Regions from separate parts of the Pseudomonas sp. S34 genome, predicted to be linked through region 2. Evidence: predicted binding sites of a transcription regulator. Region 2 holds the regulator's gene; each other region holds the start of a gene.
What was found. Region 2 encodes FliA, which starts transcription of late flagellar genes. Its sites were predicted from a motif close to CTAAAGTTTNNNNNNNNNNNGCCGNTAA; they were not measured.
Positions count from the first base shown of each region.

Region 1: the regulator FliA is predicted to act here: its motif matches at 948-975, upstream of motA (flagellar motor stator protein MotA).
Region 3: the regulator FliA is predicted to act here: its motif matches at 3,045-3,072, upstream of PspS34_RS19065 (methyl-accepting chemotaxis protein).
Region 4: the regulator FliA is predicted to act here: its motif matches at 6,275-6,302, upstream of PspS34_RS22250 (methyl-accepting chemotaxis protein).

Region 1 is NZ_CP019398.1:556,573-564,053, forward strand. It holds gene PspS34_RS02390 (HDOD domain-containing protein) at 1-877, opposite strand, end outside; gene motA (flagellar motor stator protein MotA) at 1,045-1,896, shown strand; gene motB (flagellar motor protein MotB) at 1,900-2,940, shown strand; gene PspS34_RS02405 (hypothetical protein) at 3,050-3,484, opposite strand; gene PspS34_RS02410 (toll/interleukin-1 receptor domain-containing protein) at 3,859-4,350, opposite strand; gene PspS34_RS02415 (caspase family protein) at 4,350-5,309, opposite strand; gene PspS34_RS02420 (TIR domain-containing protein) at 5,312-5,719, opposite strand; gene rsgA (small ribosomal subunit biogenesis GTPase RsgA) at 5,926-6,957, opposite strand; gene orn (oligoribonuclease) at 7,065-7,481, shown strand, end outside.
Region 2 is NZ_CP019398.1:1,690,210-1,697,690, forward strand. It holds gene flhB (flagellar biosynthesis protein FlhB) at 1-778, shown strand, start outside; gene flhA (flagellar biosynthesis protein FlhA) at 1,008-3,137, shown strand; gene flhF (flagellar biosynthesis protein FlhF) at 3,149-4,477, shown strand; gene fleN (flagellar synthesis regulator FleN) at 4,594-5,424, shown strand; gene fliA (RNA polymerase sigma factor FliA) at 5,421-6,161, shown strand; gene PspS34_RS07445 (chemotaxis response regulator CheY) at 6,329-6,700, shown strand; gene PspS34_RS07450 (protein phosphatase CheZ) at 6,722-7,481, shown strand, end outside.
Region 3 is NZ_CP019398.1:4,270,988-4,278,468, reverse strand. It holds gene PspS34_RS19070 (MFS transporter) at 1-551, opposite strand, end outside; gene PspS34_RS19065 (methyl-accepting chemotaxis protein) at 857-3,004, opposite strand; gene PspS34_RS19060 (Na+/H+ antiporter NhaC family protein) at 3,365-4,681, shown strand; gene PspS34_RS19055 (methyl-accepting chemotaxis protein) at 4,861-6,543, shown strand; gene PspS34_RS19050 (metallothionein) at 6,787-6,942, shown strand; gene PspS34_RS19045 (hypothetical protein) at 6,970-7,248, opposite strand; gene PspS34_RS19040 (DUF6555 family protein) at 7,282-7,481, opposite strand, start outside.
Region 4 is NZ_CP019398.1:4,988,846-4,996,326, reverse strand. It holds gene purU (formyltetrahydrofolate deformylase) at 57-905, shown strand; gene PspS34_RS28340 (hypothetical protein) at 992-1,168, shown strand; gene PspS34_RS22265 (lysylphosphatidylglycerol synthase transmembrane domain-containing protein) at 1,155-2,150, opposite strand; gene PspS34_RS22260 (polysaccharide deacetylase family protein) at 2,147-2,923, opposite strand; gene PspS34_RS22255 (glycosyltransferase family 1 protein) at 2,916-4,028, opposite strand; gene PspS34_RS22250 (methyl-accepting chemotaxis protein) at 4,239-6,128, opposite strand; gene PspS34_RS22245 (helicase HerA-like domain-containing protein) at 6,317-7,481, shown strand, end outside.

The sequences.
Region 1 (7,481 bases), 1.1 Mb from region 2:
GCATTTGCAGGTAAAGGCTGGTCAGGTACTGCCAGCGCTCGCTGTGGGGGCTGTCCCAGGCGTGTTGCGCCGACAGCGCCAGTCCATTGGCCAGCAGCACTGTATTGGCCGGTTGATTGAGCCAGCGGCGCAGGGTCGGATCGTCATCGAGGCGATTCTGCTGGCGCAGTGGATGGTCGCTGTCACGGGCGATGCGCAGGACTTTCACCAGTTCCCGCTGCTCGGTGAGCAGCAATCGATAGCCTTGCTGCACCCAGATCGGCAAGCGCCAGACCTCCACCAGCGCCTGGCCGATATCCAGCAGGCGTACGCCAAACAGTTGCTGCTCGACTTTGCGTGCCGACTCGCCTTTATGGATGACCCGCAGCTCCCAGTCTTCAAGCAGTTTCGGATGGGTTAGCGCCAGCGGCCACAGGGGCGAAAGAAACAGCAGGCTGCCCCAGTGGATGTCCTGCCACAGGCGCGCCAGGCGGCTGGCAAAAAAACCGTTGGCCTGTTGCGTGGCGTGCTGGCTGATCATCTGCAACTGACGCAGGGCTTTGGGAATCTCGAGCTCGGGTTCGGCGGGTAGCCGCGCGAGCAGCTCTTCGGTGCGCTTCAAACCGAGGCGGTTGATTGCAATTTCAAGGTTTTCCGCAGGCTCGGTCATGCTGCCATGGTTATGCCGGTTGGCTTCGCGAATCACGCTCAAGGCCAGGGCCGGGCTGCCTTGCATGAGGTCGGCGATGTCGCGCAGCGAGCTGCGATTATCGCGGATGGCCTTGCAGACACGGTCATGGCTGGCTTGCGGGACGGGAAGACGTACGCCATCGAGCAGCTTGACCCAGCCTTCGAGGGTCGTTGGTTTTGGCGTTGGAACGTTCGTTTCGTTAACCATGGTGGGAGGCGATCATCGTCAACATTACCTGTGCCCGGAGGGGGTCAAATTAGCTTTTCGCCTGAACGGGCTATAGTCTGGCGCAGTTTTGCCGATAAGTAGAAGAAGAGATTTTTTAACTTCCGAATATGACCTTGAACCCGACTCAGTAAGTGCTCTCCTAACCTATGGCTAAAATTATCGGCATCATCGTCGTATTCGCGAGCGTGCTCGGCGGATACGTGCTTTCCCACGGCAAGATTGCCGCCCTGATACAACCTTTCGAGGTCATGATCATTGGCGGTGCTGCCCTCGGCGCCTTCTTGCAGGCCAACCCCGGCTACATGACGATGCACGTGCTCAAGAAGTCCCTGAGCATGTTCAGTTCACGTTTCAACCACGCCTTCTACCTTGAAGTGCTGGGCCTGATCTACGAGATCCTCAACAAGAGCCGTCGCGAAGGCATGATGGCCATCGAAGGCGACATCGAAGATGCCGCTGCGAGTCCGATCTTCGCGAAGTACCCGACGGTACTCAAGGACGAGCGCATGACCGCGTTCATCTGCGATTACCTGCGCATCATGTCTTCCGGCAACATGGCTCCCCACGAGCTGGAAGGCCTGTTCGACATGGAGCTGTTCAGCCTCAAGGAAGACCTCGAACACCCATCCCACGCGGTCAACGGCATCGCCGACGCCATGCCCGGTTTCGGTATCGTCGCGGCGGTACTGGGTATCGTGGTGACCATGGCTTCGCTGGGTGAAGGCGACCAGAAGTCCATCGGCCTGCACGTAGGTGCGGCACTGGTGGGTACCTTCTTCGGTATTCTCGCCGCCTACGGCTTCTTCGGCCCGCTGGCCCATTCCCTGGCCCATGATGCCAAGGAAGAGCTGAACGTCTACGAAGCCATCAAGGCCTCACTGGTGGCTTCGGCTTCCGGCATGCCGCCATCGCTGGCCGTGGAGTTCGGGCGCAAGGTCCTGTACCCGGCGCACCGTCCAAGCTTCGCCGAGCTGGAACAAGCGGTTCGCGGTCGTTAAGCCATGGAAAATAACCAGCCGATAATCATCAAGCGCGTCAAGCGCATCGCCGGCGGGCATCACGGGGGCGCGTGGAAAATCGCCTTCGCCGACTTCGCCACGGCGATGATGGCGTTCTTCCTGGTGTTGTGGCTGTTGTCCACCGCCACGCCGGAGCAGAAAATTGCCATCGCCGGTTACTTCAAGGACCCGATCGGCTTTTCCGAAAGTGGCACGCCCTACATCATCGATCTGGGCGGCACGCCGACCCTGGCGCCGGAAAACACTCTCAACCCCGAGGTGAAGTCCCAGCCGCAGCCGGACAAGGTCACCATCGATACCGATCAGGTCGAAGGCATGGCCGAGCAGGTCGAAAAAGAGCGCCTCGAGCTGTTGCTGCAAGAACTGCAGAACAAGGTCGAAGAAAACCCGCAGATGCAGAAGTTCAAGGATCAGATCCTGTTCGAAATCACGCCGGACGGCCTGCGAATCCAGATCATGGACGCGGAAAACCGCCCGATGTTCGATTCAGGTTCTGCTCGCTTGAAGCCGTATTTCGAAGACATCCTGCTGGCCATGGCCGACACCATCAAGGCGGTGCCGAACAAGATCAGTATCAGCGGCCACACCGATGCCAAGCCATACACCGGCACCGGTGATTTCGGTAACTGGGAATTGTCTGCCAACCGTGCCAACGCCGCACGACGTGCGCTGGTGGCGGGCAGCTATCCGGATGCGCAGGTGGCGCGCGTGGTCGGTTATGCCTCGTCGGCCCTGTTCGATCGCGAGCATCCGTTCAACCCGGTGAACCGCCGTATCGACATCGTGGTGCTGACCAAGAAAGCCCAGCGTGCCATCGAAGGTTCGCAAGGCGCGGAGCCGGCTCCAGATGCACCGCAAGGTTCGGCTGCGCCGGGAGCCGCACCGGCTGCACCGGTCGACCCGAACGCGTTGCCGGCGGACAAGGAACCGCTGCCGGCGCACGAGCTTCGTGAACGGTTGAACCTGTTCGATGATCCAGCGCCGAAAACGGGTGGCCCCGGTGCTCCGGCCGTGAAGCAGTGATTTCCCTGCCATAGATCTCGCGCGGAAGACAAATGCCCGCATCTAGCGATACGGGCATTTTTTCAGCAGGGTGCACTGTGTGTGAATGCGGACTCTATAAAAATATAAGTTATTTATTGGCTGAAGTGAAATCTATCTTAAAGTTTCCACCTATTAATCCAGGTTTGTCCTCACTATCGTCAGCGCTTTCATAACAAACAAACCGGCCTTCAAAGTTTTTATCGCTAATGTCAGTAATAAATATTTCCCCTCGTTGTGCACTCCACGGCCAATCGTTCGGAAACCCCGCAGAGGGCTCAAATATAATAACCCCAGGGTGCGATTTTAAATCATGAGGGCCCAGTCCCCAGCTTGCCGGGATTTTGAACAAAATGTAGTCGCTATTTTGGGATGACGCGTTAATGTAACGATGCTCCGAGTTGCTATCGCCATACAAAATAAATGAGTCGAATGTGCGTTCTGCGTTTACCAGTCGCATCACTGCAGCTACCTTCCCGTTCATTGGTTGTTTATCGTGCTTCTGAGCTGGTTTTTTAATATTCATATATAGGTTCTCGGTGTTGAAGGTGTCAGCCAGGCTGGCTGTGATCAGTCAACCTCTGCTCGTAAAACCTCAGAGAAGAAAGCGCGGTGAATTGTCGGGGTTATCGCTCCATCCGAACTTTTCAAGTGCTCAGCCTCAGGCAATATGGTCAGTGTTTTTTTTGCTTTGATCTACTGTCATATCTGACAGGTTTTTAGAGCTAAGGATAATAAGCAATAGCTTTAGTTTGCTCATTGGCTCTAAGTGATTTTCTTTTATTGAATAAAAGGCTTCGATTTTGCGGCAGTTTCATGACTCAAGTAACTAAAAGGTGAAGGCTCGTTTTGCAGTGCCAAAAAACCATATCTGGCGATATGGTTTTTTAGGTGGGCAACTCAGAAGCCACGAATAATCCTGGACTTGAGATCCGTGTGGAATCGATCAGCGTTAGTCCTGTTAACGCTACGCACCGACTCGCTACCGGTCACAGAATCCAGTGACATCGAGCGCTTGAGCATCGACTCGTTGCGATAGGCATCGATGAAGAACTCGATGTCCCGGTCGCTGGTCAGCTTCGGCCATTTGTCGAGGTACAGCGGCAGCTCTGTCGGGCCGGTCTTGAACGAGCAGATGCGCCGGTTGGTGATGGTCGCTTCGCCGATTTCGAACGGCACCCACCAGGACAGTGCGGTTTTCTCCGACACCACTGCCAGCAGGTGTGTGCATTCGCTGATGTTGCGGGTGATCACCCCGGTGATGTCGTCGGTGGTCTGGGATTCGGCATCCAGTACGTCGAGATAGGTCTTGATGTTGGCCTGCATCAGGCGCGTGTTGATGTTGATCGCGTGGGCGCGGTCCATGTGGCGGTAGCTGATAAACACTGGCATCAGAAATGTCCCTTGATCGCGAGTTCGCGGTAATAGGCGCCGAGGGCGGTGAGGCGGCAGCCGGTGGAGTGGATGGCGGCGTAATACATGTGTTCGGCGTCCACCGGTTCGACCAGGCTGTGGCGGTTGCACTTTTGCAACTGGGCGAAGACCTCGCCCTGTTCCGGGTTGAACTCGGGCTCGGTGGGCTCAAAGCTGGGGGCGAGGGGGTACACCGACTCTGCTTCGGCAAACCATTCGGGGAGTTTGCGCAGGATTTCCTTGGGGATCAGCGGTGACACTTCGCGCAGGGAAATGAACTGCGAGACATTGGTCTTGAACACCGGACGCTGTTCCCAGGCATCAAGGGCATTGTCGACAAACGAATAGAGGCTGCCGGGGGTGATCTTGCCCAGGATGTTCGCGGCTCCGCCGTGCAGGGCCTGGAGCAGCAATCCGGTGAACACGCCGTGCTGCATGCCCTCCATCGCCGGCTCTTCCTTTTTACAGGCGGTCAGAATGGTCATGCCTTCGCCGACCACGCTGCCTTCGCTGCGCAAGGCGCGCAGTTCGCCGGCCGAGCCGCTCTGGCAACAATCGAGAATGATCACTTTGTTTTTGATCTTGGTGGCCTTGCTCGCCCAGTTGAGGATGTCGCTGAGGCGAATCCCGTCCTTGGCGCTCTTGTAATCCTGCGGGATCAACATGCCTTCGTCGGTGTCGGTGTCGAAGCTGCCGTGACCGGCGAAGTACAGCAGCACGACGTTGCAGTCACCGGAAAACAGCTCGCGGATCTGGTCTTCGAGTTTTTCCCTGCTCAGGAAGTCCTCGGCGGAAGTCAGTACGATGTTCTTGAAGTTAGGATCGCCATTGGCGTCGGTTTTCAGCACGGAGGCCATGGCCATGGCGTCATTGCTGCAACCGCTCAGGCGCGACACATGGGTGTAGTCGTTGATGCCGATAAACAGTCCCTTGCGCATGGTTACACCGCCGTATGCTCGCGAATCGCGCTGATGATGCTGTTGGTGTTCCACGCACATTCGGCATGTGCCGCGTCACGTACCACCGTGGAAATGCGCTCGGCACCGAACGGCTTGATCGCAATGATCACCTTGCCCATGCGCTTGGCGATTTCGATTTCCTTGTTGATCCACTTGCTGTAGGTGGAGTACATCCCGGCCATGATCAACACCGCCGAACACGGGCGAATCTTGTTTTCGATGGCCTCCTCAAGTTGTTTGTCGGTTTTCGCGCCGACAATCGGGTTGTCCGGTGGAACCGAAAAATTCTTGTACGTGAAGCCAGGCTTGGCGTTGAGCAGGCGCACGAGATTGTCGTGGGCGTCGGAGTAGTTCCACGAGTGGCTGATGAACAGGTGGTAGGTTTGCATAGGTGTCCCTCGGAGTCGCTGGAGTGCGAAGAGGGCTAGAACTTAGGCGAATACAGGGCGGCTACAAGGGGACGGTGCGGAAAGAGAAATGCCCTACAAGCGAGCGTGCATAGGTCTTACAGAAAGGTCTGATGTTTAAGCGGGGGGGGGGGGGAAGATCCAGCCGCCGGCCACCCCGCTGAAGGCAGGGTGGTCGGCACGTCTGTTTAGTAGCCGTTTTCCGGCAGACTGGCGATGATCGAGCGGTAGCTGTTCATCCGTTGTTGCTGCACGCGGCCGTCTTCAAGGGCCTTGAGCAGGGCGCAACCGGGTTCGCGGTCATGCTTGCAATCACGGAAACGGCAGGTGCCAAGCAGGTCGTTGAACTCGATGAAGCCGGCTTCGACGTCGGCACGGCTGACGTGGCCCAGGCCGAATTCGCGGATACCCGGGGAGTCGATCAACTCACCGCCACCGGGGAAGTGGAACAACCGCGCGGTAGTGGTGGTGTGGGTGCCCTGGCCGGACAGTTCGGACAACGGGCCGACGCGGGTTTCGACATCCGGCAGCAGACTGTTGACCAGCGACGACTTGCCGACGCCGGACTGGCCGACGAATACGCTGATGCGTCCGTCCAGCTGTGTCTGCAATTGCTCCATGCCGTTGCCGTGGTGCGCCGACACTTCCAGCACCGGATAGCCCAGGGTGCGGTATACGGCGAGCAAGGCATTCAGTGCAGGAGCGTTGTTTTCGTCGATCAGGTCGAATTTGTTCAGCAGCAACAGTGGCTTGATGCCTGCATGCTCGGCCGCCACCAGGTAGCGGTCGATCAGGTTGGCATGGGGCTCGGGCAGCGGTGCAAACACGATGACGATCATGTCGACGTTGGCCGCAACCGGCTTGAGCTGACCACGGCTGTCCGGGCGACACAGCTCGGTGTTGCGTGGCAGTTGCGCCACGATCACGCCGATACCCTGGTTGCCGGCACGCCAGACCACCTGATCGCCGGTCACCAGCGCCGGCAGGTTGGCGCGCAGGTGGCAACGGAATACCTGGCCGGCCAGTTCGCCGTCGCGGGCCTCGACCTCGACCTGTACACCGAAGTGCGCGATCACCAGGCCGTGCTGTTCCGGGCCCAGATCGCCGCCCTCAAGTGCCTCGACGGCCGAGGACTCGCGTTTGGCGGCGCGGGCAGCGCGTTCGCCCTGAATCTTTTCGATGCGCCAGTTTTGACGACGATTGAGTTGGCGTTTGGCCATGGGTGTTCCGTATCAAGAATGCAGCGATTAGGTAAAACGGCCGCGAGTTTAGCACGCCCGGCCACCGGCCTAGGCTAAACTGCGCAGCATTGCCTAGGAGCCGACACATGCAAAACCCACAGAACCTGATCTGGATCGACCTGGAAATGACCGGTCTGAACCCGGACACCGACGTCATCATCGAAATGGCCACCATCGTCACCGACAGTGACCTGAACACCCTGGCCGAAGGCCCGGTGATCGCCATTCACCACAGCGACGAAATCCTTGCCGGCATGGACGAGTGGAATACCCGTCAGCATGGCGGTTCCGGGCTGACCCAGCGGGTTCGCGACAGCCGCATCAGCATGGCCGAAGCCGAAGCCGAAACCATCGCCTTCCTGGAGAAGTGGGTGCCGAAGGGCAAGTCGCCGATCTGCGGCAACAGCATCTGCCAGGACCGTCGCTTCCTTTATACCCACATGAAATCCCTGGAAAGCTTCTTCCACTACCGCAACCTCGACGTGTCGACCCTCAAAGAGCTG
Region 2 (7,481 bases):
CATGGCGCCCAAGTTCAGCCGGATGAACCCCGGCGCCGGGCTCAAGCGCATGTTCTCCACCAAGGCCATTGCCGAACTGCTCAAAGCTTTGGCGAAGTTTTTCATCGTGCTGTTCGTGGCGCTGCTGGTGTTGGCGGCGGACATCGACGATTTGCTGCGCATCGCTCACGAACCGCTGGACCGCGCGATCATTCACAGCGTGCAAGTGGTCGGTTGGAGTTCCCTGTGGATGGCTTGCGGATTGATCATCATCGCTGCCGTGGATGTGCCGATCCAGCTCTGGGAGAGCATCAAGAAACTCAAAATGACCAAGCAGGAAGTGCGTGACGAGCACAAGGATCAAGAGGGGCGGCCGGAGGTCAAACAACGCATTCGCCAGCTCCAGCGCGAAATGTCCCAGCGGCGGATGATGGCGGCGATCCCCGACGCCGACGTGGTCATCACCAACCCGACGCACTACGCCGTAGCCCTCAAGTACGACCCGGAAAAGGGTAATGCGCCGGTATTGCTGGCCAAGGGGAGCGACTTCCTGGCCCTGAAGATCCGTGAGATCGCGGCGGCCAACGAGATTCTGTTGCTGGAATCGCCGGCATTGGCGCGGTCGATCTACTACTCGACGGAGCTTGAGCAGGAGATCCCGGGTGGGTTGTATCTGGCGGTGGCGCAGGTGTTGGCTTACGTCTACCAGATTCGACAGTACCGGGCGGGCAAGGGCAAGCGGCCTGATCCGCTGAAGGATGATTTGCCGATTCCGCCGGATTTGCGCCGCGATTCTTGAGTTTCGCGCTGTCGCTGATGGCCCCTTCGCGGGCAAGCCCGCTCCCACAGTTTCAGCGATAACTTGTGGGAGCGTGGCTTGCCCGCGATGACGTCAGCCCAGGCAACACATATCCTCCTGAAAAATCGCTCTATTTCTCCCTTTGCAAAAGTTGGAAAGCTTCTTGCAGTAGCCGCTCTGCGCCCGCTTCAGGCGTCAAAAGTTTGCTTTAAAGGAACGGGGAAAACCGGTGGATCGCTCTCAGTTAATCAACAGTGCCCGCACAAACGTTGCCGACCTCAGTCGAGGCAATCTGGGCGTGCCGCTGTTGCTGCTGGTCATGCTGGCGATGATGATGTTGCCGGTGCCGCCGTTCCTGCTGGACGTGTTCTTCACCTTCAACATTGCCCTGTCCATCGTCGTGCTGCTGGTGTGCGTCTACGCTCTGCGACCGCTGGATTTCGCGGTGTTTCCGACCATTCTGCTGGTGGCAACGTTACTTCGCCTGGCGCTGAACGTGGCTTCGACGCGGGTGGTGATGCTCCACGGTCAGGACGGTCATGCGGCGGCCGGCAAGGTGATCCAGGCCTTCGGCGAGGTGGTGATCGGCGGTAACTACGTGGTCGGTATCGTGGTCTTTGCGATTTTGATGATCATCAACTTCGTCGTGGTGACCAAGGGCGCGGGGCGGATTTCCGAGGTGAGCGCGCGTTTCACCCTCGATGCGATGCCCGGCAAGCAAATGGCGATCGACGCCGACCTCAACGCCGGCCTGATCGATCAGGCCCAGGCCAAGGCCCGTCGTTCGGAAGTGGCCCAGGAAGCCGAGTTCTACGGTTCCATGGACGGTGCCAGCAAATTCGTCCGCGGTGACGCCATCGCCGGTCTGTTGATCCTGTTCATCAACCTGATCGGCGGCATGGCGGTCGGTATCTTCCAGCACGGCATGACCTTCGGCGACGCTGGCAAGGTGTATGCGCTGCTGACCATCGGTGACGGTTTGGTGGCGCAATTGCCATCACTGTTGTTATCGACAGCAGCGGCAATCATGGTGACCCGTGCGTCCGGTTCGGAAGACATGGGCAAGCAAATCAATCGCCAGATGTTCGCCTCGCCCAAGGCGCTGGCGGTGGCAGCCGGTTTGATGGCGGTCATGGGCCTGGTGCCCGGCATGCCGCACTTCTCGTTCCTGAGCATGGCGGCCCTGGCGGCCGGTGGCGCTTACCTGTTCTGGAAGAAGCAGAACGTCGCCAAGGTTCACGCCCTGCAAGAGGTCAAGCGCCAGCAGGAGTTGCTGCCGTCGCCTGCCCGCGCCCAGGAAACCAGGGAGCTTGGCTGGGATGACGTGACGCCGATCGACATGATCGGCCTGGAGGTGGGTTATCGCCTGATTCCGCTGGTGGACCGCAACCAGGGCGGCCAGTTGCTGGCGCGAATCAAGGGCGTGCGCAAGAAGCTGTCCCAGGATCTCGGCTTCCTGATGCCGACCGTGCATATCCGCGACAACCTCGACCTGGCGCCAAGTGCCTATCGCCTGACCCTCATGGGGGTGATCCTGGCCGAGGCGGAGATTTACCCGGATCGCGAGCTGGCGATCAACCCGGGGCAGGTCTACGGCACGCTCAATGGCATTACCGCCAAAGATCCGGCTTTCGGCCTGGAGGCGGTCTGGATCGAAATCAGCCAGCGCGCCCAGGCGCAATCCCTCGGTTATACGGTGGTCGATGCCAGTACAGTAGTGGCTACTCACTTGAACCAGATACTCTACAAGCATTCCAGTGAGCTGATCGGTCACGAAGAAGTGCAGCAACTCATGCAATTGCTGGCCAAAAGCTCGCCGAAACTGGCCGAGGAGCTGGTGCCGGGCGTGGTTTCGCTGTCGCAGTTGCTCAAGGTGTTGCAAGCGCTGTTGGCCGAACAAGTGCCTGTTCGCGATATCCGCAGTATTGCCGAGGCGATCGCCAACAATGCCGCCAAGAGTCAAGATACCGCCGCGCTGGTGGCTGCCGTGCGGGTTGGCGTATCCCGCGCAATCGTCCAAAGCATTGTAGGCACTGAGTCGGAGCTGCCGGTTATCACGCTGGAGCCAAGGTTGGAACAGATATTGCTCAATAGTCTGCAAAAGGCAGGACAAGGCTCTGAAGAGGGCGTTCTGCTGGAGCCAAGCATGGCTGAGAAGCTGCAACGTTCGTTGATCGACGCGGCGCAGCGTCAGGAGATGCAAGGTCAGCCGGTGATTCTGCTGGTGGCCGGTCCGGTTCGCGCGATGCTCTCGCGATTTGGCCGGCTCGCAGTCCCGGGTTTGCATGTGTTGGCTTACCAGGAAATCCCTGACAACAAGCAAGTGACCATCGTTGCGACAGTAGGGCCCAACGGCTGAGGTAGTGGTTTATGCAAGTTAAGCGTTTTTTCGCCGCCGATATGCGTCAGGCCATGAAGCTGGTTCGCGATGAGCTGGGCGCTGATGCCGCCATCATTGGCAACCGCCGGATCGCCGGGGGGGTCGAACTGACGGCTGCGCTGGACTACAAGTTGTCGGCGCTGGCGCCGCGGGTTCCGAACATGGAGCTCGAAGACGAATTGCGCAAGACTCAGTCGCGGATCGTCACCGCCCAGGCCGAATTGAGCCTGCGTGGCGATGGCGAGAGCGACAATGCAACCAATCGCCAGCTGTTCGCCGGATTGCCGTTGACTGCCGCCGAGCCGCTGATCGAACCGACCTACGCCGAACCCCGTCGCCCCGCGCCGGCCGCTGCGCCAGCGTCCGGTGGCGTGGATCCACGTGCGTTCGACTCGATGCGTTTCGAGCTCAACAGCCTGCGCGAACTCATGGAAGTACAACTCGGCTCCCTGGCCTGGAATCAGCTGCAAGGCAGCCGTCCGGACCAGGCCAACCTCTGGCGTCGCCTGCAACGTATCGGCCTGTCTGGCCCGCTGTCGCGCGACCTGCTGGCAATGATCACCGAAATCGAAGAGCCTCGTCAGGCCTGGCGCATGTTGCTGGCGCACCTGGCGCGCATGATCGTTACTCCGGAGGTCGAGCCGCTGGAAGAGGGCGGCGTGATCGCCATGGTCGGCCCTGCCGGCATGGGCAAGACCACCACCCTGGCCAAGCTGGCTGCCCGTTATGTGCTCAAGTACGGCGCGCAGAACATTGCGCTGGTGAGCATGGACAGCTTCCGCATCGGTGCCCAGGAGCAGCTCAAGACCTTGGGGCGCATTCTCAATGTGTCGGTGACCCACGTCGACCCTGGCCAGTCCTTGGTGCAGGCGCTGGAGCCATTGCTGCGCAAACGCGTGGTGCTGATCGATACCGCGGGCCTGCAGGCCAGCGATCCGGCGCTGCGCATGCAGCTCGAAAGTCTGGCCGGTCGCGGCATCCGTTCAAAAAATTATCTGGTTCTGGCAACCACCAGCCAGAAACAGGTTCTAACGGCCGCTTATCACAGTTACAAGCGCTGCGGGCTCGCCGGCTGCATTCTGACTAAACTGGATGAAACGGCTAGTCTGGGCGAGGTGTTGAGCCTTGCCATCAGTCATGAACTGCCGGTGGCTTACCTGACCGATGGCCCGCGGATCCCGGATGATTTGCATCTGCCGCGCCGTCATCAATTGGTCAGCCGCGCCGTGAGTGTGCAAATGCAGGAAGAACCCAGCGAAGAAGCCATGGCTGACATGTTCGCTGACATCTACCACAGCCCGACCAAGCAGGTTGGCTGAGGTAAAAATGAACAGTTTTTATACCTACATCGATGGTCTGCCATGCATTGTTCCGTTTGTGAACGCGCAGCCAGTAATGTGGCCTCCGTCTATGCAAGACAAGGTAAAGAAATAACATGGGCAGCATGCATCCCGTACAGGTGATCGCGGTGACCGGCGGCAAAGGTGGCGTCGGGAAAACTAATGTGTCAGTGAACTTGTCCCTGGCTTTGGCCGAACTTGGCCGGCGCGTCATGCTGTTGGACGCCGACCTGGGGCTGGCGAACGTCGACGTTCTGCTGGGCCTGACACCCAAACGTACCCTGGCCGACGTGATCGAAGGCCGCTGCGAACTGCGCGATGTATTGCTGCAGGGGCCCGGCGGCATCCGTATCGTTCCGGCCGCATCCGGCACTCAGAGCATGGTGCATCTGAGCCCCGCGCAACACGCCGGCCTGATCCAGGCCTTCAGTGATATCGGCGACAACCTCGACGTACTGGTGATCGACACCGCTGCGGGCATTGGTGACTCGGTAGTCAGTTTCGTCCGTGCAGCCCAGGAAGTGCTGCTGGTGGTGTGCGACGAGCCGACCTCGATCACCGATGCCTACGCCTTGATCAAGTTGCTGAACCGCGATTACGGCATGAACCGCTTCCGCGTCCTGGCCAACATGGCCCAGAGCCCGCAGGAAGGACGCAACCTGTTCGCCAAGTTGACCAAGGTCACGGATCGCTTCCTCGACGTCGCCTTACAATACGTCGGCGCGGTGCCCTACGACGAAAGCGTGCGCAAGGCCGTGCAGAAGCAGCGCGCCGTCTACGAGGCCTTCCCGCGTTCCAAGTGCTCGCTGGCGTTCAAGGCAATCGCACAAAAGGTTGATACCTGGCCGCTGCCTGCCAACCCGCGCGGGCACCTGGAGTTTTTCGTCGAGCGCCTCGTGCAGCAGACAGCAGGACCTGTTCTATGACAGCCAGCGGCTACAACCTCTACAAGAGATCGGCGCGTGATGCGCAGTACGAGCTGATCGAGCGTTACGCGCCGCTGGTTAAACGCATTGCCTACCACTTGCTGGCGCGTTTGCCGGCCAGTGTCCAGGTCGAAGACCTGATCCAGGCCGGGATGATTGGCCTGCTTGAAGTGTCGACCAAATATGACGCCGGCAAAGGCGCCAGTTTCGAGACGTACGCGGGCATACGAATCCGCGGCGCCATGCTCGATGAAGTGCGCAAGGGGGACTGGGCGCCACGTTCAGTCCACCGCAATACGCGCATGGTCAGCGATGCCATTCGCTCGATTGAAGCTAAAACCGGCCGTGACGCTAAAGATCACGAAGTTGCGGCCGAACTCCAATTGAGTCTCGACGATTACTACGGGATTTTGAACGACACCCTGGGCAGCCGGCTGTTCAGTTTCGACGACCTGTTGCAGGACGGCGAACACGAAGGGCTGCACGAGGATGGCGCGAGTGCTCATGTCGAGCCGTCACGCGACCTGGAGGATGAACGCTTCCAGGCTGCGCTGGCGGATGCGATTGCCAATTTGCCGGAGCGTGAGCGACTGGTGTTGGCGCTGTACTACGACGAAGAGTTGAATCTCAAGGAAATCGGTGAGGTCCTGGGGGTCAGCGAATCGCGGGTCAGCCAGTTACACAGCCAGTGCGCGGCCCGTTTGCGGGGGCGTTTGGGGGAGTGGCGAGCGCGCTGAAGGCAGTGTGGGGACACTGCGAACGAGGCCGGTGTGGTGTTGAACTGCGCCGGTCGCGATCTGTTGTGCTCCAGACAGTCATTGAGTGCTTTGCCGGATTGATTGAAATGGCGTGTCCAGGTGCTGGGCGCGTTTAAGACTGCTTGGAGGTCGAATTGGACAAGAACATGAAAATCCTCATCGTTGATGACTTCTCAACGATGCGGCGGATCATCAAGAACCTGCTGCGTGACCTTGGGTTCACCAACACCGTCGAGGCCGACGATGGCACTACCGCCATTCCGGTGCTCAACAGCGGAAGCATCGACTTTCTGGTAACGGACTGGAACATGCCTGGCATGACCGGTATCGATCTGCTGCGTCACGTGCGTGCCGATGAAAAGCTCAAGCACCTGCCGGTGCTGATGGTGACCGCTGAAGCCAAGCGCGAGCAGATCATCGAAGCGGCCCAGGCCGGCGTTAACGGCTATGTGGTCAAGCCCTTCACGGCCCAGGCGTTGAAAGAAAAAATCGAGAAGATTTTCGAACGCATCGGTTGATGAGTGCGCCACGGGGGAGCTATGGGCAATAACGAAACTTCATTGGGCGATTTTGAATCGACCCTGAAAAAACACGCCCTCGAATTGGTCGAGAGCCTTGAAAAAGGCAAGTTCGGCGACGCGGTGCAATTGATCCATGAGCTCAACCAGACCCGTGACCGCGGCCTGTATCAGGAAGTGGGCAAGCTCACCCGCGAACTGCATAGCGCGATCGTCAATTTCCAGATTGACCCGCACATGCCGCAGGCCGAAGAAGTGTCGCAGATCACCGACGCCACCGAGCGCCTGGGGTATGTGGTCAAGCTGACCGAGGCTGCGGCCAACCGCACCATGGATCTGGTGGAAAGTGCCACGCCGCTGGTCAATGGCCTGGCCGATGAAGCCAAGGTGTTGAGCGCGGACTGGGGGCGCTTCATGCGTCGCGAAGTCGGCGCCGAAGAGTTTCGTGAACTGGCCCGACGGGTCGACGGGTTCCTGACGCGCAGCGGCACGGACAATCGCGCGGTGTCGGGCAACCTGAACGACATCCTGCTCGCCCAGGATTACCAGGACCTCACAGGCCAGGTGATCAAGCGTGTGACCCAGTTGGTCACCGAAGTTGAAAGCAACCTGCTCAAGCTCGTGCTGATGGCCAGTCAGGTGGACCGCTTTGCGGGCATCGAACATGACCGTGAAGCGATGCTTGCTGAAAAAGATCCACAAAAACATCTCTCTCAGGGTGAAGGTCCGCAGATTCATGCCGATAAAAGAGAAGACGTTGTGTCCGGTCAGGACGATGTGG
Region 3 (7,481 bases), 2.6 Mb from region 2:
CAGGCGAGGATCACCAACAGTGAAAGAAACAGGCCGAGGGTTGCTGTGGTCTGGATCCACGAGGTGAAGAAGCCGCGTTTGCCCTTGGGCGCATGTTCAGCCACGTAGGTCGCTGCGCCGCCGTACTCACCGCCCAGCGCCAGGCCTTGCAACAGGCGCAGGCTGATCAGGATGATCGGCGCGGCGACGCCGATGGTCGCATAGCCGGGCAGCAAACCCACCACGGCCGTGGAGATACCCATGATCACGATGGTGATGAGAAACGTATGCTTGCGCCCGATCATGTCGCCCAACCGGCCGAACACGATGGCGCCGAAGGGCCGCACGGCAAAGCCTGCGGCGAAGGCGAGCAGGGCGAAGATGAAGGAGGTTGTTTCGTTGACACCGGCGAAGAAGTGCTTGGCGATGATCGCCGCGAGGGAGCCGTACAGGTAGAAGTCGTACCATTCGAACACGGTGCCCAGGGACGAGGCGAAGATGACCTTGCGCTCCTCCCGGGTGAGCCCGCGGTTGGGCGTGCTGCCCGTGGTTGCATTGTCGATTGCTGCCATGAGTATTCTCCGTCTTGCTCTTGTTGTAGGCCGGAGTTCCCACCAACACTTACCGTACCCAGGCCCTGGGGCTGAAGTCTTCGGATTACGTGGCTTGCATTCAGATTGACGCCAGAAGGCGCTGCAAGGTTCCATGAAGCATAATCGGCTTGCGGCAGATATCCACTTGCCATCATTTGATGAGTGGGTGCAGAAACAAATGTGGGAGCGGGCTTGCTCGCGAAGGCGGCGGCACATTCAACATCTATGTGTCTGATACACCGCTTTCGCGAGCAAGCCCGCTCCCACAGGGGATGTTGCCGGGTTTAAACGCGGAACTGATCCATCAGGTTCTGCTGCTGGTTCGCCAGGCTATTGAGCGACTGGCTGACCCGCGCCGATTCATTGGCCTGGCCCGACAGCGACTCGGTCACGTCGCGGATGGTCGCCACGTTGTTGTTGATCTCCTCGGCCACCGCGCTTTGCTCTTCGGCGGCACTGGCGATCTGCATATTCATGTCGTTGATCACGGTCACCGCATCACCGATCTGGCGCAGCGCCGTCACGGCCTGGCCAACCTGCTCGACACTGCCCTGGGCCTGACGATGGCTGTTGTTCATCGAACCCACCACCTCCTGGGTGCCGTTTTGCAGTTGTTCGATCACCAGACGGGTTTCTTCCACGGATTCCTGGGTACGCCGGGCCAGGTTGCGCACTTCATCGGCCACCACGGCAAACCCGCGCCCGGCCTCACCGGCGCGGGCCGCTTCGATCGCAGCGTTGAGGGCCAGCAGGTTGGTCTGCTCGGCAATCGCACGGATTACTTCCAGCACCGTGCCGATCTTCTCGCTGTTGGCCGCCAGGCCTTCGACCTGAACCATGGCCGCGCTCATGTCGGCGGCGAGGTTGTCGATGCTGGTGGTGGTGCGGTCGATCACGGTCAGGCCCTGACGGGTCGCCTGATCGGCATCGCGGGCGGCGTGGGCCGCCTGCGCGGCGCTGCGGGCGACGTCCTGGGCGGTGGCGCTCATTTCGTGGGAGGCGGTCGCCACCTGGTCCACCTGACGGTACTGCTGCTCCATGCCGGCGCTGGTCTGTGTGGCGATGGCGGACGACTGATCCGCTGTGCTGCGGGCGTCCTGCACCGAGCGCTTCACTTCGGCAATGATCGGTTGCAGCTTGTCGAGGAAACGGTTGAACCAGCCGGCCAACTGGCCCAGTTCATCCTGCTTGTCGTAGGCCAGGCGGCGGGTCAGGTCACCTTCGCCGCTGGCGATGTCTTCGAGCATGTGCGCCACGCCGAGGATCGGTCGGGTGACGCTGCGGGCCATCAGCCACACCAGCAGCAGACCGAGCAGCGCGGCGAGCACCCCCAGGCCGAGCTCGACCAGGGTACCGGCGGTGTTGCTGTCATCGAGTTGCTTTTTCAGGGCTTCGGCGGGGCCGACCAGGACTTTCTCCGGCACGTCGAGCAGCACGCCCCAGGATTTACCGTCGGGAATCGGCTGGAAGGGTGCCAGCACTTTCAGTTGCTGATGGCTGTGCAGGCTGGCGGTTTTGCTGCTGGCGGCGAGCATGCGCAGCAGTTCGGCGCCATTGGCCTTATCCACGGCGTCCAGGCGCTGGCTGAGTTTGCCGGCGTCCGGGCTGTAGCCGGCGAGCAGGCCGGCCGGGCTGATGATGCTGACGCTGGTCTGGCCGTCATAGAGCTTCTTGCTCGCGCCCAGGCTGACCGCTTGCAGGCTGTTGAGGTTGATGTCCACGGATAGCGAGGCGATCACCTTGCCGTTGATCATCAGCGGGAAAACGATGCTGGTCATCAGCACGTTCTGACCGTCGATCTCATAGAAGTAAGGTTCGATCACGCACGGCTTGAGCGTGGTGCGCGGACAGGTGAACCAGGCGTTGGCCGCTTCGCCGCTGGGGCCGGTGCTGGTGTCGGCCATGTCCTTTTCCGGCAACGCCATGGACGTTACCTTGCCCGGCGTCGGCTGCGACCAGTAGAGGGCGAAACGACCCTTGTCGTTGCTGCCAAGCTCGGCCTGGCCGGCGAACAGTTCGTCCTTGCCGTCCAGCCCATTGGGTTCGAACACCAGGGACAGGCCGAGCAGGTCCGGGTTGGCTTGCAGGGCTGACTTGACCTGGCGGGTCAGGTCTTCGCGCAGGTCGAAGGCATCGAGAAAGCGCTTCTCGGCCTGGTCACGCAGGAACAGCACCTGCCGGGAGAAACCGTGGCCGTACTGATAGGCGTCCATGAACTGCTGGCGTATCCCCAGCGCCTGGTTTTCGCCCTGGGACTCGATCCGGGCCTGGGCCGCCTCTGTCAGCATCTCCATGCTCGAGGCTTTCACCAGCTCGGAGCTGTGCTCCATGCGGTACAGCGAAAGACCCACCAGCAGGGTCACGATGCCCGCCAGGCACAGCCCGGCCAGCAGGGTGATTTTCCATTGAATGGAAAGTTGTCTGAGCGACATGGAGACGTCCTTATTCGATAAATATCTGAGACTTTGCACTGTAACGGCCGGGATTTTGGTTTCTTTATCCCGTCTATCGGCTATCAAACACTTCCCCCTGTAGGAGCGAGCATGCTCGCGATGGTCGTCAACGATGATGATGGAAACCTGATCCCCCCCGGTGCTCTCAGGTGCATCGCGAGCTCGCTCGCTCCTACAGGTCTTCACATGTCGTTACATCTCGACAGCGCCGAGGTGCTTTGACAAGGAGGTGACGCTGCGGCACAGTGCGCGCCCTCTAATAAAACCCATTCCTTAATCCGCTGGTGGCTCTTCGCAGACTGCCGGACGGAGTCTTTTCGTTTGTATCGAGGTAATGAAATGAATGCAGTAATTGCCGCGGTCGGCATCATGCTGATCCTCAGCCTGTCCCGCGTGCATGTGGTGATCGCCCTGATCGTCGGTGCGCTGGTCGGTGGCTTGACCGGTGGCCTGGGAATCGAGGCGACGCTCAAGGCTTTCAACAGCGGCCTCGGTGGCGGGGCGACGGTGGCGTTGTCCTACGCCTTGCTCGGCGCTTTCGCCGTGGCCATTGCCAAGTCCGGCATGGCCCATGCGCTGGCCGACAAGGCCCTGGCCATGGTCGATCGCCAGCACGCCAGCGGCGGTGGCCAGGTCAAGTGGCTGCTGATTGGCCTGCTCTGGGTCGTGGCCATCGCCTCGCAGAACATCTTGCCGATACATATCGCGTTTATTCCGTTGCTGGTGCCGCCGCTTCTTTATGTGCTGACCAAGCTGCAACTGGACCGTCGACTGATCGCCTGCGTCATGACCTTCGGCCTGATCACGCCCTACATGTTCCTGCCGGTGGGCTTCGGCAACATCTTCCTCAATGAGATCCTGCTGGCCAACGTCGCCCGCAGCGGCGTGGACATCAGCGGCATCAACGTGACCCACGCCATGGGCATTCCGGCCCTGGGCATGGTGGCGGGCCTGCTGATCGCGTTTGTCAGCTACCGCAAGAAGCGTGTCTACGACCTGGCGAAGATCGAACAGGTCGAGCAAGTGGCGGTGCAATACAACCCGCTGAGCCTGATGGTGGCCGGCGTGGCCATCGCGGCGGCGTTCATCATTCAGTTGTTGCTCGATTCGATGATCATCGGTGCGCTGGTCGGATTCCTGATCTTCTCGGTGTCGGGCATTGTCAAATGGCGTGACACCGACGACCTGTTCACCGAAGGCATGAAAATGATGGCGATGATCGGCTTCATCATGATCGCCGCCTCGGGGTTTGCCGAAGTGATGAAGGCCACCGGTGAGGTGCAGACGCTGGTCGAGTCGTCGGCGTCGTACATCGATCACAGCAAAGGCATTGGCGCCTTGCTGATGTTGCTGGTGGGGTTGCTGGTGACCATGGGCATCGGCTCGTCGTTCTCCACCGTGCCGATCCTGGCGGCGATCTTCGTGCCGCTGTGCGTGCAACTGGGCTTCAGTCCGTTGGCGATCGTGTGCATCGTCGGCACGGCCGGTGCCCTGGGCGACGCCGGTTCACCGGCTTCCGACTCGACCCTAGGCCCGACTTCCGGCCTGAACATCGACGGCCAGCACCATCACATCTGGGACACCGTGGTCCCGACCTTCCTGCACTACAACCTGCCGCTGCTGGCGTTTGGCTGGGTGGCGGCGATGGTCCTCTAACCCTGATACCCCTGTGGGAGCGGGCTTGCTCGCGAAGACGGCGGCACATCCAGCATCGATGTGTCTGGCACACCGCCTTCGCGAGCAAGCCCGCTCCCACATTGATCGCGTTCAACTTTTGACCCGGCGTGCCGTTAAAGCTTTTAACCACGCCAACAAAAATCAAAAGAGTGAACGTCATGCGCATGAGCCTCAAGGCAAAAGTCCTGTCCCTTGCCGTCCTCCCGGTGTTGCTGTTTGCGCTGGTCATCAGCCTGACCACGCTGTTCATTCTTCAGGATCAGGCGCGCAAGGAAGTCGAGCAGACCCGCGAGCGCCTGCTCAGCGATGCCAAGGCAACCTTGCAAAGCTACGTGGCCGTGGCCATGACCACGATCAAACCGCTCTACGACGCCGCCGCCCCCGGCGATGAGGCGGCGCGGGCCCAAGTGATCAAGCTGCTGTCGAGCATCACCTACGGCAAGGACGGTTACTTCTTCGGCTACGACTCCAACACCGTGCGCCTGTTCAAGGCCAATAGCCCCGAGGGCGTGGGCCAGAGCTTCAAGGACAACCGCGACCCGAACGGTGTCTACGTCAACCGCGACCTGGTGAAGGTCGCCAAGGACGGTACGCACTACCTGCAATACAGCTCGCCATTGCCTGGCAACACCCAGGTGCTGGTGCCCAAGCTCGGCTACACCGAATACCTGCCGAAGTGGGACATGGCGGTCGGCACCGCGGTCAACCTCGACGGCATCGAAGCACAAGTGGCCGTGGTCGAAGCCAAGGTCCAGGAGCGCATGCAAGGCATGGTGCTGAGTATCGTTGGCGTAGCAGTCGTGGTGCTGTTGGTGATCGCTGCTGCCGGGATGCTGCTGGCCAACACCATTGTGCGTCCGCTGCATCTGATGAAAGCCAACCTCGACGACATCGCGGCGGGCGAGGGCGATCTGACCCGCCGCCTGACCATCACCAGTCAGGACGAACTCGGTGAACTGGCCGGCTCGTTCAACCGTTTCGTCGACAAGATCCACGGCCTGGTACGGCAGATCACCGAAATGACCTCGCAACTGACCGGGCTGGTGAACCAGGTGTCCGACCAGGCCAACCGTTCGGACCAGGCCATGGAACGCCAGCGTCACGAAACCGATCAGGTGGCCACAGCGATCAACGAAATGTCGGCGGCGGCCCAGGAAGTGGCCAAGAGCGCGCAGAACGCCGCGGTAGCAGCCCAGCAGACCGACGAAGAAGGGCAGGCGGCCAAGCGTGTTGTGGCCGGCAGCATCGAGAAGATCCATGCCCTGGTGGACGACATCCGCAGCAGCGGCGTGTCCCTGGACAGCCTGCAAAAAGACGTGTCGTCGATTGTCAGCGTGCTCGGGGTGATCCGCTCGATTGCCGAGCAGACCAACCTGTTGGCGCTCAACGCGGCCATCGAAGCCGCCCGCGCCGGCGAGGCCGGGCGCGGCTTTGCGGTGGTGGCCGATGAAGTGCGGGCGCTGGCCAGCCGTACACAAATCAGCACCCAGGAAATCCAGGGCATGATCGACCGTTTGCAGGCCGGCACCCAGTCGGCGGTGGAGGCGATGCGTCGCTCCAGCGAGGCCGGCGACGGCACCTCGGCCCAGGCCAACGAGGCGGGGGCTTCGCTGGACACCATGGCTCAGCTGATCTCGACCATCAACTCGATGAACGCACAGATCGCCAGTGCCGCCGAAGAACAGACCGCCGTGGCCGAAGAGATCAATCGCAGCGTGCACCAGATTGCCGTGGCGGTGGACAGCGTCGCCGACGAAACCCAACTCGGCGCGCAAACCTCTCGCAGCCTGGCCGACCTCGGTCAGCGCCTGGGCAGCCTGGTCGGGCAGTTCCGTATCTGACGGAGCAGAGACAAAGCCTGTGGGAGCGAGCTTGCTCGCGATGGCGGCAGCACATTCAGCATTGATGTTGACTGAGCCACCGCTATCGCGAGCAAGCTCGCTCCCACAGGAACTGTGGGGTTCGGAACCTGCCGGGTAATCAGCCTGGACGGAGTTCCACGCACCTTTCGGCTCAACTCCTACACTTGGTAAGACGGGTTACATCGCAAGCCCCCGACGACCACTACCCAAGGAGTCAACCCCATGACCGACCGTAAATGCGATTGTCCGAAGTGTTCCTGCAAGCTCGGCGAGCACCCGATCGTGCGTCACGGCAAGCACTATTGCTGTGAAGCCTGTGCCAAGCATCACGAGCACGGCGAGGAGTGCGCTTCCCAAGGCTGCAAGTGTGCCCACTGAAAACCACGGCATACGCAAAAGTGGAGCCTAGTCCGGCTCCACTTCCAGCCTGAGGCTGTCATCTTCCAGGCGTTCGCTGTGGCGGACGGTGCCTTGCAAGCGCCGCCCTTCGACCCGCAGCACCAGGGTCTTGGCTTGCTCCAGATCTTCCGGCAGTGGCGCCGGGACGCGTATGGCGAAGCAGAATGGGTCATTTTCGACCTGTTCCAGTCCGACCCGGCACTCGGCGCTCCTGGTGATGCGGCCGCTCGGCGTGTCCAGATCGTAGTCCAGTTGCACAGGGCTGTTGACGGGTGTTGCGCTCATATCCCTTCCCCCGAACCTGATGGTTACCGGATATTAGTTCGCCGGCCGCCACTTGACGTTTTCCACGCCGAATTTTTCAGCCATCGGCTTGCTGGTCTTTTGCACCTTCTCGCGTCCGAATCGGGGGATTCGCCCCACCCCCGCGTCACAACTCGCCCAATGCCAGGCTTCTGCGTTATCCATTTTTTCCAGTCGGATGATGAATGATTTCGGAGCACCATGGAGGGTGTACT
Region 4 (7,481 bases), 3.0 Mb from region 2:
TTTGTTGCGCAATCGCTAGAATGGCGGCCTTTGCGAAGTTCTGGAGTTCCCCCCTCATGCGCACTTTTCGTCTGGTGATTTCTTGCCCGGACCGTGTTGGCATCGTTGCCAAAGTCAGTAACTTTCTGGCATCACACAACGGCTGGATCACTGAAGCGAGCCATCACTCGGACAATCTCAGTGGCTGGTTCTTCATGCGTCACGAAATCCGTGCCGACTCCCTGCCATTTGGTATCGAAGCGTTTCGTGAAGCCTTTGCCCCGATCGCCGAAGAGTTCTCGATGGACTGGCGCATCACCGATACCGAGCAAAAGAAGCGCGTGGTCCTGATGGCCAGCCGCGAGTCGCACTGCCTGGCCGACTTGCTGCACCGCTGGCACAGCGATGAACTGGACTGTGAAATTTCCTGTGTGATTTCCAACCATGATGACTTGCGCAGCATGGTGGAGTGGCACGGTATCCCGTACTACCACGTCCCGGTCAATCCACAGGACAAGCAGCCAGCCTTCACCGAGGTTTCGCGCCTGGTCAAGCAACACGATGCCGAAGTGGTGGTACTTGCCCGCTACATGCAGATCCTGCCGCCTGAGTTGTGCAGCGAATACGCGCACAAGGTCATCAACATCCACCACAGCTTCCTGCCGTCATTCGTCGGTGCCAAGCCGTACCACCAGGCCTCCCTGCGTGGCGTGAAGCTGATCGGCGCGACTTGTCACTATGTGACCGAAGAGCTGGATGCCGGCCCGATCATCGAGCAGGACGTGGTGCGCGTCAACCACAGCGACAGCATCGAAGACATGGTGCGTTTCGGCCGCGATGTCGAGAAAATGGTGCTGGCCCGTGGCTTGCGTTATCACCTGGAAGACCGCGTGCTGGTGCACGGCAACAAGACCGTCGTCTTCTGACAGACGTACGTCACCGTTGAAATTCGAAGGGCCTGGGCGTTCAATCGCTTCAGGCCCTTCGCCGTTTTTGCACCGAGGACATGACCATGGCCGATCCACTGGACAAAGCCACTTCCAAGGCTCCCGCCACGCTGGGCGAGGGTTGCCTGAGCCGCTACGACCCGGATGACATGGGGCCTGAAACCGGTACGGAGTTTCCCGACGCCGCGCAGTTGTGGGAACAGTTGCAGCAAGAGCCCGAGGACAAACCTAAGCCTGCCTGAGTTTCATCAACTTCTTCAGCAGCGGCCGACCCAGCATCAGCAGAAACACCGGCCCACCAACCAGTAAATAGAAGTAATAGGTTACCGCCCGCCAAATCAGAATCGCCGCGGCTGCCGTGGACTTCCCGACCATGGGCGCCAGCAGCGCGGCGGACGTCAGCTCAGCCGCCCCGGCTCCGCCCGGCAGCAGGCTGAATTGCCCGGCGCTCAGTGCCAGCATCTGGATCAGAAAACTCCAGGCCCACTGCAAATCCGCGCCGAGCCCGCGCAACGCCAGGTACAGCACGCTGTAGCGCAGGCCCCAATGTACACAGGTCAGGGCGAATACCTTGATCAAGGTCTGCACGGGCAACTTCAACGTGTCGGTAAACGCCGCCAGAAACTGCAGGAGTTTGCGCGCCCAGCGCATTCGAGTGGCCGCTTTGACATTGAGTCGGGCGAGCCAGCGACCACTCAGGCGAATCAATAATCGGTGATAGCGCGCCACCATGACGCAACTGACCAGGCCGCCGAACAGCGAAACGGCGCTGACCATCAGCATCCATTCCATACGCTGGCTGAGGTGCTGGAACAGGGCGTAAATCAGAATCCCGCTCAAGGCACAGAGAAAAAACAGCAAGTCGCTCAGTTGATCCATGGCAAACACCGCACTGCCCCTGGCTGGACGCACACCGTGACGCGCCAGCAAAGCCATGATCGTCAGAGGCCCGCCACTACCGCCGGGCGTGGCGCAGTAGGCGAATTCGGCGGCCATCACCATGCCGAGGCTCCTGAGCCGGCCGACCTTGTCGCATTGATCCCCCAGCAATAGGCGCAAACGCAGGGTGTTCACCCCCCAGCACAACAGGATCATGCCGAACATGACCAGCAACCACGGCAGCGGAAAGGCGGTCAGCCGAGACCAGATTTCGCTGCCGCCCAACAGTAATGGAATCAGCACTGCCGCGAGCAGACCGACGAGCAACAGCAGTGCGCGACTCATGCGGCACGGACCAGTCGGTCGTTTTGCATCGCCAGCCAGTGGGCCTTGGTCATTGGCACCCGTCCGTTGTCGAGCAGGCGCTCAAGGGTTTTTAGCCAGTATCGGCGCGAGAACTCATGGCGCATGTCCACCGGGTGCAGGCCCAGGCGAATCACCGGAGCGTGCTGCCAGCGCTGTTCACGCCGGTCGCAGACGAGCTTCGACACACCCCGGCGCCAGGCGCTGCGCGCACTCCAGACCAGCCCCGGCGCCTGGAGCGCGGTGAAATCCGGTAGCCGGTATAAATGTTGCGAGTCGCTGGTGTAACTCAGCGGCAATTGGCGCAATGCCTGGCGAGTGCCTTGGCTCATCAGCCAGGCCGGGGCGACGAACCCTTCCAGCGGCCAGTCATGGCGGTGGAACATCTCGATGCCCGAACGCAGGCGGGCGAGGGCGTCTTCCTGCGACAAACGATAAAACTCGCCTTCGTGGGTGTAGACCCGACGCATGAACCAGTCGCGGGGATTGCGGGTCATCGGCCCCTCGTCGCAATGGAAATAGCCATGCAGTGCCAGTTCGTCGCCCCGGGCGACCCTGGCACTGAGCTGGCGGCAAAATTGCGGATGGGCGTCCAGATTGTTGTGTTTGTGCAAATCCGGCACCACCAGCCAGGTGATCGGCACGCCACCCAAAGCGTCGACGGCTTTGACGAACGGCTGGTAATCGGCCCAGGTGGGCGGCGCCACGTCGTGCAGTACCAGCAGTAAAGCGGGACTGTTCATGGGCTCAACCATTGGCTGTCAGCGGCCATTGGCTGCCGAGCACGGCGTGGTAGTGGCGCAGCAAACTGGTGACCACCGTGTCCCAGGCATAATGTCGTTCGGCATGTAATCGCGCCTGTCGGCCCAGCGCTACGCTGCCCGAGCCGAACAGTTCTCGAACCGCGGTGGCCATCGCGGCGGGATTGTTCGGCGCACAGAGCAGGCCGCAGTCCTCGGTGACGATTTCTTCGAAAGCCCCGGCCGCCACGGCTACCACCGGAATACCGCTGGCCATGGCTTCGAGTATCACCAGGCCGAAGGTTTCCTGATCGCCAGCGTGGAGCAAGGCGTCGGCGCTGGCCATCAGGCGAGCCACCTGCGCCGCCGGGCAGAACTCGTCGATCACCGTCACGTTGGAGGGCACGGCCGTGGGCATCGACGACCCAACCAGCAGCAGGTGATAGCGTCGGCCCAGGCGTTTCATGCAGTCGAGCAGCACCGGCAGGTTTTTTTCCTTGGAACCGCGCCCGGCAAAGATCAAGAGGTGGGTGTTTTCATCCAGACCCAGTTCGGCCCGCAGCCCGGAATCTCTGGCATCGGGATTGAAGGTTTGCAGGTCGACGCCGAGCGGCTGCACGAAGACATTCCTGACCCCAAGCCCGGTGAGTTTGTCGGCCATGACCCGGCTGGGCGCCAGGACCCGGTCGAAGTTGCCGTAGAGCTTGCTGACATAGGCCTCGACGTTGTTGGTCACCCAGTTGCCCATGCGGTTGCTGACCAGCAGGGGCAGGTCCGAGTGATAAAAACCGATGATCGGCACATCGAGTTGGCGCCGCGCATCCAGCGCCGCCCAAGCGGTGAGGTAGGGGTCGCCAACTTCGATCAGGTCGGGTTGCAAGTCTTGCAGGACATTGCGCCAGGGCGCCAGACGCAGAGGAAAGCGATAGCCCTTGCCGAAGGGCAGGGCAGGGGCGGGAACTGTGAAGATGCCATCCTGCTCTCCAAAGGACGATCCGGGGATCAGCAAACTGTGGCGAATGCCTGGCTTGATGCCCAGGCGACGGTGCTTGGCATCCAGATAAGTGCGCACGCCTCCGCTGGCAGGGGCGTAGAACATGGTGATGTCCGCGATATGCACGATGAACGATCCTCCGGTCCTGTTTCTCCTTTGGTTGACCTATATGAAGGATAGATGTTCGGTTGGGGTTGTGCGGGAGGGATGTCGGCGGGGGGATGTATCGTTTGGCAGGCCGCTATCGCGAGCAAGCTCGCTCCCACAGGAATCTTTGTCGCACTATAGATCTACTGTGGGAGCGAGCTTGCTCGCGATGAGGCCGGTGAGGTTGCCTTAGATCCTGAAGCTACCTACCAACTGCTTCAACCGCGCCGCCTGCTGCTCAAGGTCCGAGCACGCGCGCAATGTCGATTGCAGGTTTTCCACACCTTCCTGGTTCAGCGTGTTGATTTCGGTGATGTCGACGTTGATCGACTCCACTACGGCGGTCTGTTCTTCGGTCGCGGTGGCCACCGACTGGTTCATGCCGTCGATTTCACCGATACGCAGCGTCACGCTGTTCAGGCGCTCACCCGCAAGGTTGGCGATTTCCACGCTGTCCTGGCTGTGGCGCTGACTATCGCTCATGGTGCTGACCGATTCCCGGGCGCCGACCTGCAGCTCCTCGATCATGGTTTGCACCTGTTGCGCCGATTCCTGCGTGCGATGTGCCAGGTTGCGCACTTCGTCCGCCACCACGGCAAATCCACGACCGGCTTCACCGGCGCGGGCGGCTTCAATGGCGGCGTTGAGCGCCAGCAAGTTGGTTTGCTGGGAAATGCTGGTGATCACTTCGAGAATCTGCCCGATGTTCACCGTTTTACTGTTCAGCGATTCGATGTTGGAGCTCGATGCACTGAGCATGCTCGACAGTTGATTCATCGCCACGATACTGCGGTCCACCACTTGCTGGCCGTCTTCGGCCAGGCTGCGGGCATCGCTGGCCTGGCTCGAAGCCTGAGCGGCGTTACGGGCAATTTCCTGGGCGGCGGCGCCGAGCTGGTTGATTGCGGCCGCGACGCTGCTGGTGCGCGAGGCTTGCTGGTCGGAGTTGAACATCGACGAGTTGGAAGCGGCCACTACGCGCAATGCCACTTCGTTGACTTGCCCGGTGGCCGAAGACACTTCGCGGATCGAGCCGTGAATGCGCTCGACGAAACGGTTGAACGCGGTGCCCAGAGTGCCGAATTCGTCATTGTTCTGGATGGTCAGGCGCTTGGTCAGGTCGCCTTCGCCGTCGGCGATGTCGGCCATGGCGCGGGTCATGACGTGCAACGGCTGGATCAGGATGCGAATCAGCATGCCGAGCAGGGCGATGATGATGGCCACGGCGATGATGGTCGCAACCACAGCCGAGGTGCGGAATTCGCTGAGCATCGAGTAGGCTTTTTCCTTATCGACCGACAGACCGATGTACCAGTTGACCGATGCCAAGCCTTTGATCGGGGTGAAGGTCACGATGCGGGTTTTGCCGTCGACCTGGATTTCGCTCATGGCGCTGCTGATGGCCGGCGTGTCTTGCGGGTAGACATCCTTGAGCGCCTTCATCGCCAGCGCTTTGTCGGGATGTACCAGGATCTTGCCGTCGGAGCTGACCAGGAACGCATAACCCATGCCGTCGAAATCCAGCTTGCCAAGGCTGTCGGCGATCACTTGCAAACTCAGGTCGCCACCGACCACGCCGATGTTCTGGCCGTCCTTGATAACGCTGTCGACAATGGAAATCACCAGTTGGCCGGAGGCCAGATCAATGTAAGGCTCGGTCAATGCCGAACTGCTGCTGCTTTGCGCGCTCTTGTACCAGGGACGTGCACGCGGGTCGTAGCCATCGGGCATCTTGCTGTCCGGGCGAATGATGAAAGAGCCATCCTTGTTGCCGAGGTAGGCGCCCATGAAGGTCGAGGTCACGGCTTTTTGTACAAGCAGGCTGGAAACGTTGTCGGCATCGGGGTTGAGCGCAACAGTTTGTGACAGGTTTTCAATCAGCAGGCTGCGCCCGTTCAACCAGGTCTGGATATTGTTGGCGGTCACCGCGCCCATTTCCTGCAGATAATTTTCCAGGTCTTTGCGGATGGCATTGCGCTGCAAGTAGTCGTTGTACAGCGTAAAGGAGGCGAAGGCGGCAATCACAATGAGGGCGGCAGCAAGCAGGATTTTATGGCTGAAACGCAGATTTTTGTTCATGGCTTGGGGTTCCGCTAAGGTCTTAATGTCCAGCGCGTGCTTTTATAAAGGGACGCACGACGGGCAAGGTTGAAAGCAAGTGAATTTTCCGACTCTCCTTAGGGAAATTTCCGACCAGATCGTGTCTGACTGCTTTGTCGTTATCTCTATCGGCCGTGTAGGACCAAAGATTAATCATGGGTGACCAAATGCCTGACTCATTGCAACTCGTTATCGGCGCCGATCCAGAAGGGCAGCCGACTGCCCAGGCCATGCGCCTGGCGAACCGCCACGGATTGATCGCGGGCGCGACCGGCACCGGCAAGACAGTCACTTTGCAACGAATGGCCGAAGCCTTCAGCGATGCCGGCGTGGCGGTGTTCGCCGCGGACATCAAGGGTGACCTGTGCGGCCTCGGCGCCGCCGGCAATCCCCAAGGCAAGATCGCCGAGCGGATTGCCGGGATGCCCTGGCTCAACCACAAGCCTCAGGCTTATCCGGTGACGTTGTGGGACATACACGGTCAGTCCGGTCATCCTTTACGCACAACCTTGAGTGAAATGGGGCCGCTGCTGCTGGGCAGTCTGCTGGAGCTGACCGACAGCCAGCAGTCGGCGCTGTACGCCGCGTTCAAGGTGGCGGACCGCGAAGGCCTGTTGTTGCTTGATCTCAAGGACCTGAAGGCATTGCTCAATCACCTGCGGGACAACCCCCAGTTGCTGGGCGACGATGCGGCGTTGATGACCACCGGCTCCAGCCAGGCATTGCTGCGACGTCTGGCGACCCTGGAGCAACAGGGCGCCGAAGCCTTGTTCGGCGAGCCGGCGCTGCAACTCGAAGACATCCTCCAGCCCACGGCGGACGGGCGCGGTCGCATTCATTTGCTGGATGCCAGCCGCCTGGTGCATGAAGCGCCGAAAGTCTACGCGACGTTCCTGCTGTGGCTGCTGGCAGAGCTGTTCGAACAGTTGCCGGAGCGTGGCGATGCCGACAAGCCGTTGCTGGCGCTGTTCTTCGACGAGGCCCACTTGTTGTTCAACGGTACGCCCCAGGCATTGCGTGATCGTCTGGAGCAAGTCGTGAGGCTGATTCGTTCGAAAGGCGTGGGCGTGTATTTCGTCACCCAGTCGCCGGGTGACCTGCCGGATGATGTGCTGGCGCAGTTGGGCTTGCGCATCCAGCACGGTCTGCGTGCGTTCACCGCCAAGGAACAGAAGTCCCTGCGCGCGGTAGCCGATGGTTTCCGGCCGAACCCGGCGTTTGATGCGTTGTCGGTGCTGACCGAGCTCGGGATCGGGGAGGCGCTGGTCGGCACCCTGCAGGAAAAAGGCACGCCGGAAATGGTCCGGCGGGTGCTGGTGGCACCGCCGCAAT